Regions from separate parts of the Hydrogenophaga sp. 5NK40-0174 genome, predicted to be linked through region 2. Evidence: predicted binding sites of a transcription regulator. Region 2 holds the regulator's gene; the other holds the start of a gene.
The links. Region 2 encodes NrdR, which represses ribonucleotide reductase genes. Its sites were predicted from a motif close to CACNANATNTNGTG; they were not measured.
Positions count from the first base shown of each region.

Region 1: ABWV89_RS06640 (ribonucleoside-diphosphate reductase subunit alpha) is a predicted target of NrdR. The motif match lies at 2,589-2,602, and genes of this name have one in related genera.

Region 1 is NZ_BAABWG010000002.1:208,109-216,618, reverse strand. It holds gene ABWV89_RS06655 (sensor histidine kinase) at 1-193, shown strand, start outside; gene ABWV89_RS06650 (sigma-54-dependent transcriptional regulator) at 212-1,717, shown strand; gene ampD (1,6-anhydro-N-acetylmuramyl-L-alanine amidase AmpD) at 1,707-2,336, shown strand; gene ABWV89_RS06640 (ribonucleoside-diphosphate reductase subunit alpha) at 2,787-5,684, shown strand; gene ABWV89_RS06635 (ribonucleotide-diphosphate reductase subunit beta) at 5,841-7,016, shown strand; gene ABWV89_RS06630 (histone H1-like DNA-binding protein) at 7,230-7,922, shown strand; gene ABWV89_RS06625 (SGNH/GDSL hydrolase family protein) at 8,182-8,510, shown strand, end outside.
Region 2 is NZ_BAABWG010000001.1:606,529-615,038, reverse strand. It holds gene ABWV89_RS02805 (UDP-2,3-diacylglucosamine diphosphatase) at 1-237, shown strand, start outside; gene ABWV89_RS02800 (M90 family metallopeptidase) at 234-1,127, shown strand; gene ABWV89_RS02795 (lytic transglycosylase domain-containing protein) at 1,741-2,757, shown strand; ZMP/ZTP riboswitch at 2,871-3,052, shown strand; gene glyA (serine hydroxymethyltransferase) at 3,112-4,356, shown strand; gene nrdR (transcriptional regulator NrdR) at 4,416-4,868, shown strand; gene ABWV89_RS02780 (GspH/FimT family pseudopilin) at 4,880-5,449, opposite strand; gene ABWV89_RS02775 (type IV pilin protein) at 5,581-6,030, opposite strand; gene ABWV89_RS02770 (hypothetical protein) at 6,027-6,350, opposite strand; gene ABWV89_RS02765 (pilus assembly protein) at 6,366-8,510, opposite strand, start outside.

The DNA.
Region 1 (8,510 bases), on a different contig from region 2:
GCAGATTTCCTACCAGCGCAGCGCGCTGGACAACCATGACGGCAATGAGTTTTTTGTCATCATTCCATCTGCTACCGAGAGCCGCCCGGTCCCCATACAGCAAAGTCTGAACTACCCGCCAGGCGACTCGCAACCTGCGTTGACGAGACCAACTGCCACGTCTCCTGGCGAACTGGGCAGTTCACAGCCATAACACGACCGACCCCGACAGATGTCCCAAGCACGCCCCGCCCGCATACTTGTCGTCGACGACGAGCCGGACCTGCGCACGCTCTACGAACTGACCCTCCTCAGGGAAGGACACGAAGTCACCTGTGCAGAAGATTTGCGCCAGGCGCGCGAAATGCTCAGTGCCGACCGCTTCGACGTACTCATCTCCGACATGCGCCTGCCCGATGGCCTGGGGCTTGAGCTGCTCAAGGAACTCACTGCCGATCAGCGCCCTGAAAAGACCATTGTCATCACGGCCTACGGATCTGCCGAGAACGCCGTCGAGGCGCTCAAGAATGGCGCCTTTGACTACCTCACCAAGCCGGTCGACCTCAAGCAGCTTCGTGCCGCGGTCGTCTCTGCCCTAAGAAGCCAGCGCCAGTCTGCCGAACCTGCTGCCGGACCATCTTCGGCCAGCGCCGTCATTCACACGGCACCTCCCCCCCCTTCTGGCGTTCAGGCACTCGCCCGTATCGTCGGATCGTCGGGGGCGATCGACCAGATCAAGAACCGCATCGAGAAGGTGGCCACCAGCATGGCGCCTGTTCTGATCATGGGAGAGTCAGGAACCGGTAAAGAGCTCGTGGCGAACGCTGTCCACTTGTGCAGCCACCGCAGCGAAGGGCCATTCATCGCCGTCAACTGCGGAGCCATTCCCGAGAACCTGATCGAGGCCGAGTTCTTCGGCGCAAGAAAGGGTGCCTACACAGGGGCAAGCTCTGACCGGGAGGGCTACTTCCAGGCGGCGAGGGGAGGCACTTTGTTCCTCGACGAGATCGGAGACCTTCCACTGGCCATGCAGGCCAAGCTCCTGAGGGTCATCCAGGAGCGGCGCGTCCGCCCGCTGGGTGGCGTGCAGGAAGAGACAGTCGACGTGCGGCTGGTCAGCGCGACCCACAAGGATCTGGCCGCACTCGTACAGTCGGGAGACTTCAGGCAAGATCTTTTCTACCGGCTCAACGTCATCGAATTGCGCACGCCAGCATTGCGCGAGCGAAGAGAAGACCTGCCAGAGCTGGCACAGGCCATTCTGCGCCGTATCTGCGAAGAGTCCAGACAGGAAGTTCCCCTGCTGTCGACGGCAGCCATCGCGTCGCTACAGGGCCGCGAACTGCCTGGCAACGTTCGCGAACTGGAAAACCTGCTTCAGCGTGCGCTGGCGCTGAGCTCCGGACATACCATCGAGCCAGGAGACTTCGGAGATGACACGCCGGGTCAGCATGCCGAGCAGGAAAGTGAGCCGGTCAGTCGTCCCGGCGTCGCCAGCCCCTTCGAAATGGCTACCGGCGACAGCATTCCGGCTGCCGCGCAAGGCCCGCTCAGCCTTCCGCCGGACTTGCAGAGTTTCCTTGATGACCAGGAACGCCAGGTCCTGCTGATGGCGCTCAAGGAAAGCGGGTACAACCGCACCGCGGCCGCTGCACGGCTGGGCCTGAATCTTCGGCAGATGCGTTATCGCATCCAGCGACTGGGCATCACGATGCCATCCGACTCAAGTGAAGACTGACCCTCACGCCCACACTGGCGAGAGGGCAGTCGAAGCCGCCGACTGGCGCGATGGCTGGCTGGGCAGTGTGGCAAATTGTCCGTCCCCCAACTTCGGCCCGCGACCTGACAAGACGGACGTCGATCTCATCGTCGTGCATTCCATCAGCCTTCCGCCAGGCATATTTGGCGGAAGGGAAATCGAGCAGCTGTTCACCAACTGCCTCGACTGGGACGCTCATCCATACTTCCAATCCATTCGGGGCACAGAGGTATCGTCACATTTCCTCATCCGCCGGGACGGCAGCGTCCAGCAGTTTGTGAGCGTGAACGACCGGGCATGGCATGCCGGTCGGTCCTGCTGGATGGAGCGGAACAACTGCAACGACTACTCCATCGGCATCGAACTTGAAGGCCTGGAAGGCGGCAGCTTCGAGCCTGCTCAGTATGAGCAGCTGGCATGGCTTTGCCGCGTGATTCAAGCCCGATACCCTATCAGGCACATTGCAGGCCATGAACACATCGCGCCTGGTCGCAAGTTGGATCCAGGCGCCGGATTTGATTGGATTCGCCTGCAACAACTGTTGCATTGGCCCAATCAGTGTTTTCCTGATGCTGTGATTCCCGGACAGGCGTCCTGACGGCGACGCTGGCACCGGGCTGATCAGGGGCACAGCCCTGCCCCCTTGATTCACAAGGCCTGCAAAACCAAAATCCGCCGGACAGCCCGAAAAACCTGACCACCAGGTGAAGAAGGCCCGCCATATCGACCTTGCCGACCCGCCGCACAAGAGCGGTGCACACCCGTTTTTTACTGTGCGAAAAGACGAGTGGCAGTTGCCTGCTGCTTTTTTAGCCAAACACTACCGGTAGTGTCTTGATAGCTGGCGAGACACCATATATAGTGTCTCCTGCGCTGACGCATTGCCGCCGTCGCTCCCCCGTTTTCACCGCAGAAAACCCTCCTCTCCTGCTCTCCACAAGGGAGCAACGTGCCTGGAGCGAGCCGAGCAAGCCCTATGTGCAGCGCAATCAGGAGCTTCCACGCCTTGAGCCAAAAACACACACACAAGCGCATTGAAAGAGGAACCATGCAGACTGCCCAACCCACCGACTCATCGGCTGCCGCCAAAGCGCCGTCGTCCATCCAGCCCGCACACGCAGCGCCACGCATCAACGACGCGCAGTACGCCCAGTACCAGATCATTCGCCGCAATGGTGCGGTCGTCCCCTTTGAGCCCAGCAAGATCGCTGTTGCCATGATGAAAGCCTTCCTGGCTGTCCATGGCACCCAGGGCGCGGCGTCGGCCAGCGTGAGAGAGACGGTGGAAGAGTTGACACAGAACGTCGTGCGTGCCCTGATGCGCTCTCGTCCGGGCGGCGGCACCTTTCACATTGAAGACGTGCAGGACCAGGTCGAGCTCGGCCTGATGCGCAGCAGCAACCACGAAGTGGCCCGCGCGTATGTTCTGTACCGTGAGCGCCGCTCGCAAGAACGCGCACACCAGAAGGCCGAAGCCACGGCGCCTGTGGCCGAAGCGTCCATGACTGTTGTCGACAACGGACAGCGAATCCCGCTGGACCTGGGCAGGCTGCGCACCCAGATCGAGAACGCATGCGCTGGCCTGGGCGCGGATGTCACGCCCGATCCGATCCTCGCGGAAACCATGCGCAACCTCTACGACGGCGTGCCCATGGAAGAAGTGCACAAGGCGTCCATCCTGGCGGCCCGCACCCTGATTGAAAAAGACCCTGACTACACATACGCCACCTCGCGTCTGCTGCTCAACACCATCATCAAGGAAGTCCTGGGTGAAGAAGTGCTGCCACAGGACATGGGACAGCACTATGCGGAGTACTTCCCACAGCTGATCAAGAAGGGCGTCGAGAATGACCTGCTTGATCACAAGCTGATGCAGTTCGACCTCGCAAAGCTCGGCGCCGCTCTCAAGCCCGAGCGCGACTTGCAGTTCGACTACCTGGGTCTCCAAACCCTGTATGACCGCTACTTCCTGCACGTGCGAAAGAAGCGCATCGAGCTGCCGCAGGCATTTTTCATGCGGGTGGCCATGGGCCTGTCGCTCAACGAGATCGACCGCGAAGCCCGCGCCATCGAGTTCTATGAAGTCCTCTCCTCTTTCGACTTCATGTCCTCCACGCCCACCTTGTTCAACAGCGGCACCCAGCGCTCTCAGCTATCGAGCTGCTACCTGACCACCGTGCCGGACGACCTCGATGGCATCTACGAGTCCATCAAGGAAAACGCACTGCTGTCCAAATTCGCTGGCGGCCTGGGCAACGACTGGACCCGCGTGCGTGCACTGGGCAGCCACATCAAGGGTACCAATGGTGAGTCGCAAGGCGTGGTCCCGTTCCTCAAGGTGGTCAACGACACCGCTGTCGCCGTGAACCAGGGTGGCAAGCGCAAGGGTGCCGTCTGTACCTATCTCGAGAGCTGGCACCTGGACATCGAGGAATTCCTCGAGCTGCGCAAGAACACCGGCGACGACCGTCGCCGCACCCACGACATGAACACGGCCAACTGGATTCCGGACCTGTTCATGAAGCGCGTCATGGAAAAGGGAGAGTGGACACTCTTCTCCCCAAGCGACGTCCCCGACCTGCACGACCTCTTCGGCGCCGATTTCGAAAAGGCCTACACCGCCTACGAAGAAAAAGCTGCCCGCGGCGAGATCCGGCCGCACAAGAAAGTACCGGCCATCGACCTGTGGCGCAAGATGCTCTCCATGCTGTTCGAAACCGGCCATCCATGGATCACTTTCAAGGACGCCTGCAACGTGCGCAGCCCGCAGCAGCACGCCGGTGTCGTCCACAGCTCCAACCTGTGCACCGAGATCACGCTCAACACCAGTGATGGCGAAACTGCGGTGTGCAACCTTGGCTCGGTCAATCTGGTCCGTCACCTCAAGGACGGCGCCAACGGCAAGGAACTGGACCACGAGAAGCTCAAGCGCACCATCAATACAGCGATGCGCATGCTCGACAACGTGATCGACATCAACTATTACGCTGTCAAGAAGGCCCGCGACTCCAACATGCGCCACCGCCCCGTGGGCATGGGCCTGATGGGTTTCCAGGACGCCCTGTACGAAATGCGTGTGCCGTATGGCTCCGACGCAGCCGTCACGTTCGCCGACAACTCCATGGAAGCCATCTGCTACTACGCTTACTGGGCCTCTACCGAGCTGGCACGTGAGCGCGGTCATTACTCCAGCTTCAAGGGGTCTCTCTGGGACCGAGGCATCCTGCCACTGGACTCGCTCGATCTGCTGGCTCAGGAGCGCGGCGGCTATGTCGACACCGACCGCAGTTCGACCATGGACTGGGACGCCCTGCGCAACAAGATCGCCCAGGACGGCATGCGCAACTCCAACTGCGTAGCCATCGCACCGACCGCCACCATCTCCAACATCATCGGCGTCGATGCCTCCATCGAGCCGAGCTTTGGCAACCTGTCCGTCAAGTCCAACCTCTCGGGCGAGTTCACGATCATCAACAACTACCTCGTCAAGGATCTCAAGCGCCTGGGCCTGTGGGACGACGTGATGGTCATGGACCTCAAGCACTTCGACGGTTCGCTGCAACCGATCGATCGCATTCCGCAGGACATCAAGGCCATGTACGCCACGGCCTTCGAAATCGAACCGTTCTGGCTGGTAGAAGCTGCAGCCCGTCGCCAGAAGTGGATCGATCAGGCACAGAGCCTGAACATCTACATGGCTGGCGCGTCCGGCAAGAAGCTCGATGACACCTACAAGCTCGCATGGTTGCGCGGTCTGAAGACCACCTATTACCTTCGCACCACTTCTGCCACGCATGCAGAAAAATCCACTGGGCGCGCTGGTCAGCTCAATGCTGTTTCGTCGTCGAGCGATTCATCGCACACCGCTGCATCTGCAGCCAGTGAACCAGCCACCGATGTGAAGTTCTGCGCCATCGATGACCCTGGTTGCGAAGCCTGCCAATAAGCCCAGAACAGAACCGACGCCTGCTTTTTCGTGAACATCGAAACGCGACCTCACATGCATTTCGATGTTCACGAGCAACACAACGAGACAGCTTTTGCTGTGATCGCTTTGCAATTGAAGCAGACACTTCGATAATTCACTGAACCGGATCGATCTATGTTGACTTGGGACGACAACGTCACACCCACCCCAAAACCTGCGTTGAATCCACTGGCGAACAACACGCCAGCCGCTCGGCCGTCGGCGCCTCAAGCGGCTCAGCAGGCAACAGACTCCTCCACACCCAACACTTCGTCTGCCGCTGCTGCCAGCGAGCGTCGCGTGAACGTGGCCGACAAACGCATCATCAATGGTCAGACAGATGTCAACCAGCTGGTGCCGTTCAAATACAAGTGGGCCTGGGAGAAGTACCTCGCAACTTGCGCCAACCACTGGATGCCGCAAGAAGTGAACATGAGCCGCGACATCGCGCTCTGGAAGGACCCCAACGGCCTGACCGAAGACGAGCGCCGCATCGTCAAGCGCAACCTCGGCTTCTTCGTCACTGCCGACTCGCTCGCGGCCAACAACATCACGCTGGGCACCTACCGCCACATCACGGCGCCCGAGTGCCGCCAGTTCCTGCTGCGCCAGGCATTTGAAGAAGCCATCCACACCCACGCATACCAGTACATCGTCGAGTCGCTGGGTCTGGACGAAGGAGAAATCTTCAACGCGTACCACGAAGTCTCTTCCATCCGTGACAAGGACGAGTTCCTGATTCCGTTCATCGACGCGATCATGGACCCGAACTTTCAGACCGGCACACCAGAAAACGACCAGACGCTGCTCAAGAGTCTCATCGTTTTTGCCTGTCTGATGGAAGGCCTCTTCTTCTACGTGGGCTTCACACAGATTCTGGCGCTGGGCCGTCAGAACAAGATGACTGGTGCTGCTGAGCAATATCAGTACATCCTGCGTGACGAATCCATGCATTGCAACTTCGGCATCGACCTGATCAACGCGATCAAACTCGAGAATCCGATGTTGTGGACACCTGAGTTCAAGGCTGAAATCAAGGCCCTGTTCCTCAAGGCTGTCGATCTTGAGTACCGCTATGCAGAGGACACCATGCCACGCGGCGTGCTGGGCCTCAATGCTTCCATGTTCAAGGGCTACCTGCGATACATCGCGAACCGCCGCGCAACGCAGATTGGACTGGAGCCACTGTTCCCCAACGAGGAAAATCCGTTCCCCTGGATGAGCGAAATGATTGACCTCAAGAAGGAGCGCAACTTCTTCGAAACCCGAGTGATTGAATATCAATCGGGTGGCGCATTGTCATGGGATTGAAATCCTTTTGAATTCAGCGACAATCAGCAATGTCAAGCAACAACACAAAGCCCTGTCCCACTCGTTGCAAAACGATGGCTCGGGGCTTTGTCACAGCATTCAAATTCTTGAAGTTCCAGGTGGGTGCATCCACGGGACTCCAGGAAATTGAATCGCTTCAGCGGCGACAAGACCGCTAGAAGTGCTCTTTCCAACTTGATCAAGGAGAAAGCAATGGCAACTGCGAAGAAAAAGGCTCCGGCCAAAAAGCCAGCCGCCAAGAAAGCTACGGCGAAAAAGCCGGCAGTGAAGAAGGTGGCAGCCAAGAAGCCTGCAGCGAAGAAAGCTGCAGCCAAGAAACCCGTGGCCAAGAAGCCTGCAGTGAAGAAAGCTGCAGCCAAAAAGCCAGCGGTCAAGAAAGCTGCAGCGAAGAAGCCTGCAGCGAAGAAGCCTGCAGCGAAGAAAGCTGCAGCCAAAAAGCCGGCAGCAAAGAAGGTAGCGGCCAAGAAGAAGCCAGCAGCGAAGAAAGCTGCGGCCAAAAAGCCAGCGGCCAAGAAAGTAGCGGCCAAGAAGAAGCCAGCAGCGAAGAAAGCTGCAGCCAAAAAGCCAGCGGTCAAGAAGGTCGCGGCCAAGAAAGCTGCTGCCAAGAAGAAGCCTGCTGCTAAGAAAGCCGTAGCCAAGAAGAAGCCTGCTGCCAAGAAGGCCGTAGCCAAGAAGCCAGCCGCCAAAAAAGCCGCAGCGAAGAAGCCTGCAGCGAAAAAGCCCGCGGCCAAAAAATCTGCAGCCAAGAAACCTGCTGCAAGAAAGGCTTCTGCGCCAAAAAAAGCCGCGCCGGCTAAAAAGCCGGCAGCCCCTGCGGCCCCAGCAGCTCGTACAAAGCTGAACCCTCAAGCAGCATGGCCGTTCCCGACGTCCAGCCGCCCTTGAGGCACTGAGGTCTTATAGAGGCCAGGTGTTCAAAAGCCCGACACACGCAAGTGTGTCGGGCTTTCTCGTTGGATACCACTGCAAAAACTAACAGTTTGACATTCCTGCACCACGCTGCATGCAGTACCCTGCAATCGCCACTTCAGAAAACGACATCCGCTGAGGACCGTTCAAGGCGATAGCGGTCACCGCATCGTGACCCGTCCTTGGCCAAGCCCAATCAGGGGCAAACATCTCCGGGGAGGAGAAAGAAGGCCATGTGAACGTCAACATCAAGTACAACATGCGTGTACTCAGACTGCGGCTGTCATCCAGTCTCATGTCCGAGCGGGAGCCCATGAAGCCGGCACCCAGCTTCCGCTGGAGCAAAGATTTTGCGAGTGGCAGCATCTCAGGAGCGCAGCTGGTTCCTCTCGACGATCCCGGCTTTCACCTGGCGGTGCCCATTGACACGGCATACAGCACGCAAGGTCGAGAAGTCTTCAGACCCGTCAATGGCCTGGGGGCACGCGAAGTGTTCAGCTTCTGGTTCGACGGCTCCGCGCTCGAAATCGATGGGCAGTCCCATCCGAACTATGGGGTCATGCT
Region 2 (8,510 bases):
TGGGCTGATGTCAACGATGAGGCAGCGCTCGACTGGCTCGAGCAGGCCAACGCCACCACGCTCATTCACGGTCATACACACCATGCGAATGACCACCCTCTTCCCGGTGGACGCATGCGCGTCGTGCTCAGCGACTGGGATGCCAATGCAAGCCCCCCTCGGGCGCAGGTCCTCAAAGTGATGAACAGTGGTGCCATGGAGCGCCAGGACATTCCGGCAAAGGTCAGGCCAGCATGATTCGCCGGATACGGCGCTGGGTGGAGCCGTGGCTCCCGCGTGCCTGGCGAAAAGGCACCCCCATTCCCGATAGCCTTTGGCGCCGTACCGTCGCCAGCCTCCCTTTTCTGGAAAGCCTCAACCTGAGGGAGCAGAACAAACTGCACAAACTGTGCGCTCATTTTCTGCAGGAAAAAGAGTTCCACGGCGCGCACGGCCTGGAGGTAACAGACGAAATGGCCATGAGCGTGGCTGCACAAGCCTGCCTTCCACTGCTTCATATCGCCATGCCGGATGGTCGCAAGCCGCCTCGCTCAGCCAGTGCGCTGGAGTGGTATGACGATTTTGTCGGCATTGTGCTCCAGCCAGGCGCGGCCCTCGCCCGCCGTGAGACGCGCGACGCCGCGGGCGTTGTGCATCAGTATGAAGAAGCCCTCGCAGGCGAGGCCATGGACCGAGGCCCTGTCATGCTCAGCTGGGATGAGGTCTCGAAAGCGGCCGACCTGGCCTCCTCAGGCCGCAACGTCGTCATCCACGAGTTTGTCCATAAAATCGATATGCGTGGCATGGCGTTCGGGTCCGGAGCGGACGGAGCGCCACCATTGCATACCAAAGCCCTTGGATCTGATTCCATCGAGGCCGCGCAGGCGCACTGGCGCCAGACCATGAGCCGGGCATACAACGATTTCCAGGAAGCTGTGGCACGGGCGGAGCGCTTCGGACAACCGGCACCCTGGCTCGACCCCTATGGAGCCAAGGCTCCAGCTGAGTTCTTTGCGGTTTGTGCCGAAGCGTTCTTTGTGCAACCGGAGGCCTTTGCCATCGAGTTTCCTGCGGTGCACGCAATGTTCGACGCTTTTTTCAGGCCTTTGGCCCGCACCAAACCCTTGTCAGTGCCGAAAAAACGCTGAGCTACACGGCCTGAAAGCAAGAAACCCCGGCAGGCAAGCCTACCGGGGTTGGACGGCGGGCAATCTGCACTTGCCGTCATCGGGAGAAAGGAGCTTGATGTCCTTTCCGCCTGGGAGCAACAGATTGCTCCTCGTCAGGTCGGAACGCAACTGGATTGCTTCCCGACAGATATCTGCTCTTCTGAGCAGATGACTTCAGTCTACGCCCGGCCTGCGCCAGCGACAAGCAGGAAGAACCCCTATATCGATGGTTTTTTCCTATGCACTGCCCGCTCCTGGTTGATGCGTTCGTCTGGCCATTGGCAGTGGAAAGTCGAGCCGACCAGTGGTCGTTCATCAAACCCGAGAGCGCCCAGCCCGCGAGAACACTGAGTGGGCTGAACGCGGTTCATATTCCGGAATGCATACCACCCATCAAATACCAAAAAGAAATAACATCGTCACTCCAAATGCTTGACGGGTTATTTTATTGCCACTACATTCGGGCCAGCCTTTAGGGGAAAACCCGGTCAAGCATCCTGATTTCCAGCCGAAGCTTTCAGATGTTGCTTCCACTTCTTGCCAACTGCCAAGCGGTTGGAACCCCAAGAAGGCCAACCCATCCAACAAGGACATGGAAAAGAAAGCCACAACGGCTAGCGCCAGGTTGCGCGCCTTGCCTGCTCAACTCTTTCAACGCCTCGCAGCCTCTGTGCGTGCTGTCTGCGCCGACACCTACGCAGGCCTGATGCAAGTTGGTCACACCACGCTGAGCGTGGTTGGCGCGGCTGTGGTGGTGTCTGCCTTGGCGCTTGGCGTCCGCGGCGATGTTCGCAGCAATCTCGAAACGGAGATCCTGGCATGGCTGCAAGCCCGTCAGGACGAAGCCAACCTGAGCCCAGAAGGCATTGCTTCTGACCCGCTGGCGGTCGAACGCGTCACTGCGGCGGCGCCATCCCAGTTGCCGAGCGAGCAGGCACGGGTTGCTTTCTGGCTGAGCAAAAAATACCGGGTCGCAGCAGAGCCTCTGAGTGTACTGGTGGCCGAAGCCTATGATGCGGGCGAAAAGGTCGGGCTTGACCCCACCCTGATCCTCGGTGTGATGGCTGTGGAGTCCCGCTTCAATCCCTATGCCCAAAGCCCGGTGGGTGCGCAAGGCCTCATGCAGGTCATGACCAGGATCCACGAGGAAAAATATGAGGGCTACGGCGGACAACTCGCCGCCTTCGACCCGGTATCCAACCTTCATGTCGGTGTACAGGTTCTGCGTGACTGCATCCGTAGAGCCGGCTCTGTGGAGGGTGGTCTGCGTCTCTACGTGGGGGCTGTGTCCACCGACGGCAGCTTCTATATCAAGCGCGTCATGACCGAGCACTTGCGGCTACAGGCCGTGGCACAAGGCAAGCCGATTCCGCGCTACTTCCCGTCGTTCACGGCCAAAGCAAACAAAGCGCCGCCCCAACCCGAAACTTCGGATGCGTCCGATGCAGCAAGTGCTTCTCTCGTGCAAACCAAGGGTGACAGCGAGGCCAAGTCCATTGAAGCGACGGACAAGGTAGCGCCAGTCGAAGCAGCCACGGAAGCGCCGGCAAACCCTCAACCCAAGCGTTCCGAAGCCACTGCCACCGTGGCAGATGCCACGCCATACTGACTGACCGGCAATAGCACCGGCGTTTGTTCAGACCATCCGCGCACCACTGGCGCGGATTTTTCGTTTCTACGGCGACCAGGCGGTGCCCAAACCGGCTCAGGTCCGTTAAAATGCATGCCGTGCGCAACTGGCGATAGGCCAGGCAGCTTGGCTTGTTCAACAGCCCAACCTGCCCGACGGCTGACGTGGCCCCCTGATCGTACGCTGCATGAAATGCAGCAGAGCAATTCAGGACAACCACTGGGAAGCGCACCGCCTCGATCGAGGTGATCCGCCGTTCGCCTGGGCAGCACCTGCCGACCGTCAAGACTGGCGTTCGCGCAGGGTCAACATCCATCGACTGCCAAACCCAACATGTACGATCGCAACATCCTCATCGAGCAAACCGACCCCGAGATCTTTGCTGCCATCCAGGCGGAGAACGCCCGCCAGGAACACCACATCGAACTGATCGCCAGCGAGAACTACGCTTCTCCTGCCGTGATGGCAGCCCAGGGCACCCAGCTGACCAACAAGTACGCCGAAGGCTATCCAGGCAAGCGCTACTACGGCGGTTGCGAACACGTGGACGTGGCCGAGCAGCTGGCCATTGACCGCGTGAAGCAACTGTTTGGCGCCGACGCTGCCAACGTGCAACCCCATTGCGGCGCTTCGGCCAACGAAGCCATCTTCCTGGCCTTCCTCAAGCCGGGCGACACCATCATGGGCATGAGCCTGGCCGAAGGCGGTCACCTGACCCACGGTATGCCACTGAACATGTCCGGCAAGTGGTTCAACGTCGTCTCCTATGGCCTCAACGACAAGGAAGAGATCGACTACGACGCGATGGAAGCCAAGGCCCGCGAGCACAAGCCCAAGCTGATCGTGGCCGGTGCCTCAGCCTACAGCCTGCGCATCGATTTCGAGCGTTTCGCCAACATCGCCAAGGAAGTCGGCGCCATCTTCATGGTCGACATGGCGCACTACGCTGGCTTGATTGCCGCTGGCGTCTACCCCAACCCCGTGCCTTTCGCGGATGTGGTGACCTCCACCACCCACAAGAGCCTGCGTGGCCCGCGCGGCGGCATCATCCTGATGAAAGCCGAGCATGAGAAAGCCATCAACAGCGCCATCTTCCCTGGCTTGCAAGGTGGACCGCTGATGCACGTCATCGCCGCCAAGGCTGTTGCCTTCAAAGAAGCCCTGAGCCCCGAGTTCAAGGCCTACCAGCAGCAAGTGGTGAAAAATGCCCAGATCGTGGCCGAGACCCTGACCCAGCGTGGTCTGCGCATCATCTCAGGCCGCACTGAAAGCCACGTCATGCTGGTGGACTTGCGCTCCAAAGGGATCACCGGCAAGGAAGCCGAGGCCGTGCTGGGCAGCGCCCACATGACGATCAACAAGAACGCCATTCCGAACGACCCGGAAAAGCCGTTCGTGACCAGCGGTGTTCGTATCGGCACTCCTGCCATGACCACCCGCGGTTTCAAGGACGAAGAAGCCCGCCTGACCGCCAACCTGGTGGCCGACGTGCTGGACAATCCTCGCGATCAGGCCAACATCGAAGCGGTTCGCGCCAAGGTCAACGCTTTGACCGCCCGATTCCCCGTTTATAAATGATTGACTGACATCACAAAGAGGGGGCTTGGCCCCCTCTTTGTTTGATTGGAGTCCCCATCATGAAATGTCCGTTCTGCGGCCACCTCGACACCCAGGTCGTCGAAACCCGTGTCTCTGAAGAGGCAGACTTCATCCGTCGCCGACGCAAGTGCGGCCACTGCGAAAAGCGCTTCACCACCTACGAGCGCCCTGAGGTGAGTTTCCCCGCCGTGGTCAAAAAGGATGGGCGACGTGTCGACTACATGCCCGCCAAGCTCCGTGGCTCTTTCAGTCTGGCACTGCGAAAGCGCCCGGTGAGCACAGAAAAGGTGGATGCGGCCATTGAGCGTATCGAGGAGAAACTGCTCAACCTGGGCGACCGGGAAATTCCAGCGAACAAGATTGGCGAGATGGTCATGCGCGAGCTCAAGAAGCTGGACAAGGTCGCCTACGTGCGCTTTGCCAGCGTCTACCGCAGCTTCGAAGACGTTGAAGACTTCAAGACCTTCGTGGAAGGGGTTGGCAAGCGATAGTTCGAATCGCCCTAACCTGCCTCGCATTCTATATACCGAGATAGCTCCATTCTCGGACGGCCGACGCTGTTGATCACGACCTTGATTGCCTCCTTTGAATTCGAAGCAATTTTGCAGACAGTCACCGTGCCTGCTTGGAACGCCCCGCTTGTAAGACGCGTGGCACCCAAACCATTGTAAGAAATGTACCTGGAGACAGGCCGGTTGCCTGCCACGCGCCACCCGGGCGGCACAGCCGTGTGATATCGGAGAACGAGTTCACCTATTTCTCTGGAACCATTGTTGTTGCTGTCAACGAACAGCATCCACCCTGACGTCCAATCACCTTTAGGGCTACATGCTTCGCTTGAAGCAGCAGCACAAAGTGCCACCCGTCGTCCGCGAACGATCGCTTCAGACCTGGCCAGCTGCAAGTCAACCAGGAAATCTGCCCCAATAGACTTGAGGCGAGCCTTTTCGATTAGACGTTCAAATCGAGGTATCGCCACGCCAAGCAAAATGGCAAGCACACAGACGGCTACCATGACCTCGACAAGAGTGAAGCCTGTCTGGCCTCCGCAAGATGTTTCTTTGGTTCTCATTTTCTCCTCCCTGAGAAGAAAATATAAAACCAACGTGATCTACCAGAACCCCCTAGCAGGTTGACTCAGAAACGCTACCCAAACTTGACCATAGGAGTTGAGTACGCAATAGTGCCTAGCCCAATGGGCTCTCACCAACAGGGTCGGCCGTTTGTTCCAAGCGCAGGCGTCGAAACACCCAACTGGTTGATCGTCAATGTGCCGCAAACATCTGCCACCTGCTTTCCAACAGGTACGGCTTGCAGCGTGTAGGTCTGCCCAGCCGCTGCCGTAACAAAAAGGATGTTGTATTTCAAGCCAACGCCTGACCGAGGGCTTTGGGTAAAAGGCAGTACATATGCTGCCCCGGCTCGCGTTTGATCGTAGCGGTTATTTTGAGAGAAAAACCGCTCACTGGCCTGAGCAAGCTCCATCAAGTCTGACTGCACATCGGCCCTGGCAGCACGCCTTCGCGAATCCTCATATGCCGGGTAGGCCACAGCGGCCAGAATAGCGACCACAGCAGCTACGATCATGACCTCGATCAGAGTGAAGCCTGCCTCTCGACGGCTCGAGCAATAGGGTTGTCCACTGCAGTTCATTTGTGCGACTCATCCAATGTTGGCTCTTCGCCAGGATTGACAACTACGTGGGTGACAACATTGTCCGAGACCACGATGCTTACACGGCTCCCCGCTCGAACCGCATGACGCGGCAAAGGAGCAGCCTTCTTGTCGATCACCTGAACACTCTTCGACATTCGGTATGTCTGGCCATTGACTTTCACTTGCCCCACTCCGGGCGCCCACTGTTCTACCCGGCCTCGAATCTCAGACTCAGGGCTCAGTGGTTGCTGGGCCACGCCCTGCAATGGCATGAGCAATGAAAGCGAAATAGCCGCAATTGAGTAAACCTTGTTCATTGACGTTCCTTCCGCTTATCGCAATTGACGCCAGGATTGTCGGCCGAGCGGGCCTGCTGTGTTCGAACCAGACGTGATCAGGTTCCCATCCTCATCGTAGATGCAATCCTGCGTGCAGGGAGGTGGATCATTCGGATTGGGGTTGGGCGGCGGCGGCGGCGGGTTATTGTCGCCACCATTTCCGTTCCTGATCACGAGGGGCTTCTGTCCACTACCACCCTTCAAACCGCTGTAGGCCGCATCGGAACCGTCGATCTCACCATCACCGTTGATATCAAAGGCAGCTTCAGAAGACCGGCCACCGCTCAAAAGGTCCATATCCATCAAGTATCCAGATCGTCCTGAGCCACATGGATCGAGCTCTGGGACCAGGGTTGTGAATCGAATGCTCTTCTGGAATGGTCCACTGGGGAAAACTCCCTCACTGACCACACGCTCTCCAGATACTGGGAGATCCACTCTCCATCCCGGTTGGTTGGTCAACCCAAGCTGAGACAGGGAGCGCAGAGTTCCTGGCTCATAGGTGATACTCCCAACTGTCATCGCACTCATGTTCGATGTAATCGTCTGCGCAAGCAAGCTTGACCGACTTGGAGGCGACCCGGTCGACGAAGGGCTGTCAAAGATCCCGTAGAACGTCTGAACCTGAGTCGACGTGTCATCGCTCAGCCGGAAATAGCTTCCCGTCCCAAAGAGAACCACGATCTCCGAAGTTGACCCAGGCTTCAACGCCAGCCGGGGGCGAGCCAGAATCGGCTGTCTAACGTCCGAACCATCCACTGCCGTGAAAATGCGCCGAATTGATGGAGACGTGCCGGTGAAATCAAAGCGCCACATGTTGCCGAGAAGGTCACCGGCATACGCATTGGCCATCATCAGGTTGTTATTCGGCCAATCAGTGGTTTCAACAGGAGACAATCCGTTCGGATTCGTTGCACTCGCAGAACCGGCGTTTGCCACGTTGTCAGGCACCAGCAGGTTGTACATCAGCCTGCCTGACTGCATGTCCACGACCATCAACCTGGCCCGGTGATCGAAGCTGTTGTAGCCGTTTCCAAAAACTGCAGCCCATCGTCCGTTGGCCATACGCACGACCTTGGGGTTAGTCACGCCATACCCAATATCGCGGCATGCAGTACTTCCACCGGTGCCGGATGGATCGGCAACACACGTGTTGGGGGCGTACTTGAACTCCCACATGACGTCAGACGCACTGAAGCTCGTCGGGTCGGAGACGTCGAGCGCGAAGACCGTTCGACCTCCAGCGCCCATTGTGCCCACCGCCGCTGTACGCCACTGTCCTCCCGTGTACACATCCGAGACGATCGACGCACCATCAACATAGTAGCGATGGTCATAGTCGGTGCGCATCAGATCATTGATCTGGGCATGCGTGCCCGAGCTACCGGGAAGCAGCAGTTCGCTTGGCACGTACGCAAAAAGCTCCACGCCCGTATCAGCTTCAAACCCATGGTACATACCGCCGTTTGTCCCCACCATCAGTACTTCAGGGCGCGACTTGTACGCAGTACTGTTGCGGAACGTCTTGTAGCTCGTCCCTTCCGTGCCCGGCAGCAAGGTGTAGCCAAAATCACGTTGGTACATGAACTGAGGGTCAGAGCTGATGATGTCTCCCACGCGGCGAATGACGCCATCCACCACGCGCGATCGCAGCTCAGGATGATCCGCTCCACGTAGCCAGTTGACGCGATCGCTCGCCGTCGCCGCAGAAGCTGGCGCTCCGCCAGGGTTGATACCCAACGCAGTCGTTTGCGCAGTGCTCAGAGCAGCAGGCAGCAACGGAACAGGGCTTCCCGGTCCGGCACTTGTATAGATGTTCCGCGACGCTGGCGTACGTGCAGCCAGAACCTGCTCGGCATCCCATGCCAGCCCGGCTGCCGATTTATCAGGTGCGCCATAGGCGTCAAGGTTGCGCGCCTCAACAGTTCCAGACCAGTCCGTGCTACGGAAGCTAGCGTTATAGATCAGCGTGTCCGTCTGAAGGGTTGAAGAGCTGGCCGCCGCGGACGTACCAGCGGAGGTCACTCTGGCCACGATATTGGATAGAACTGAGGTCAGCTCATTGGCAAACGTCTCAGGGTCCCCTGCTGAGAAGAACCCACCACGACTGTTCACCCCAGCGTGCAGCAAATCGTCAAT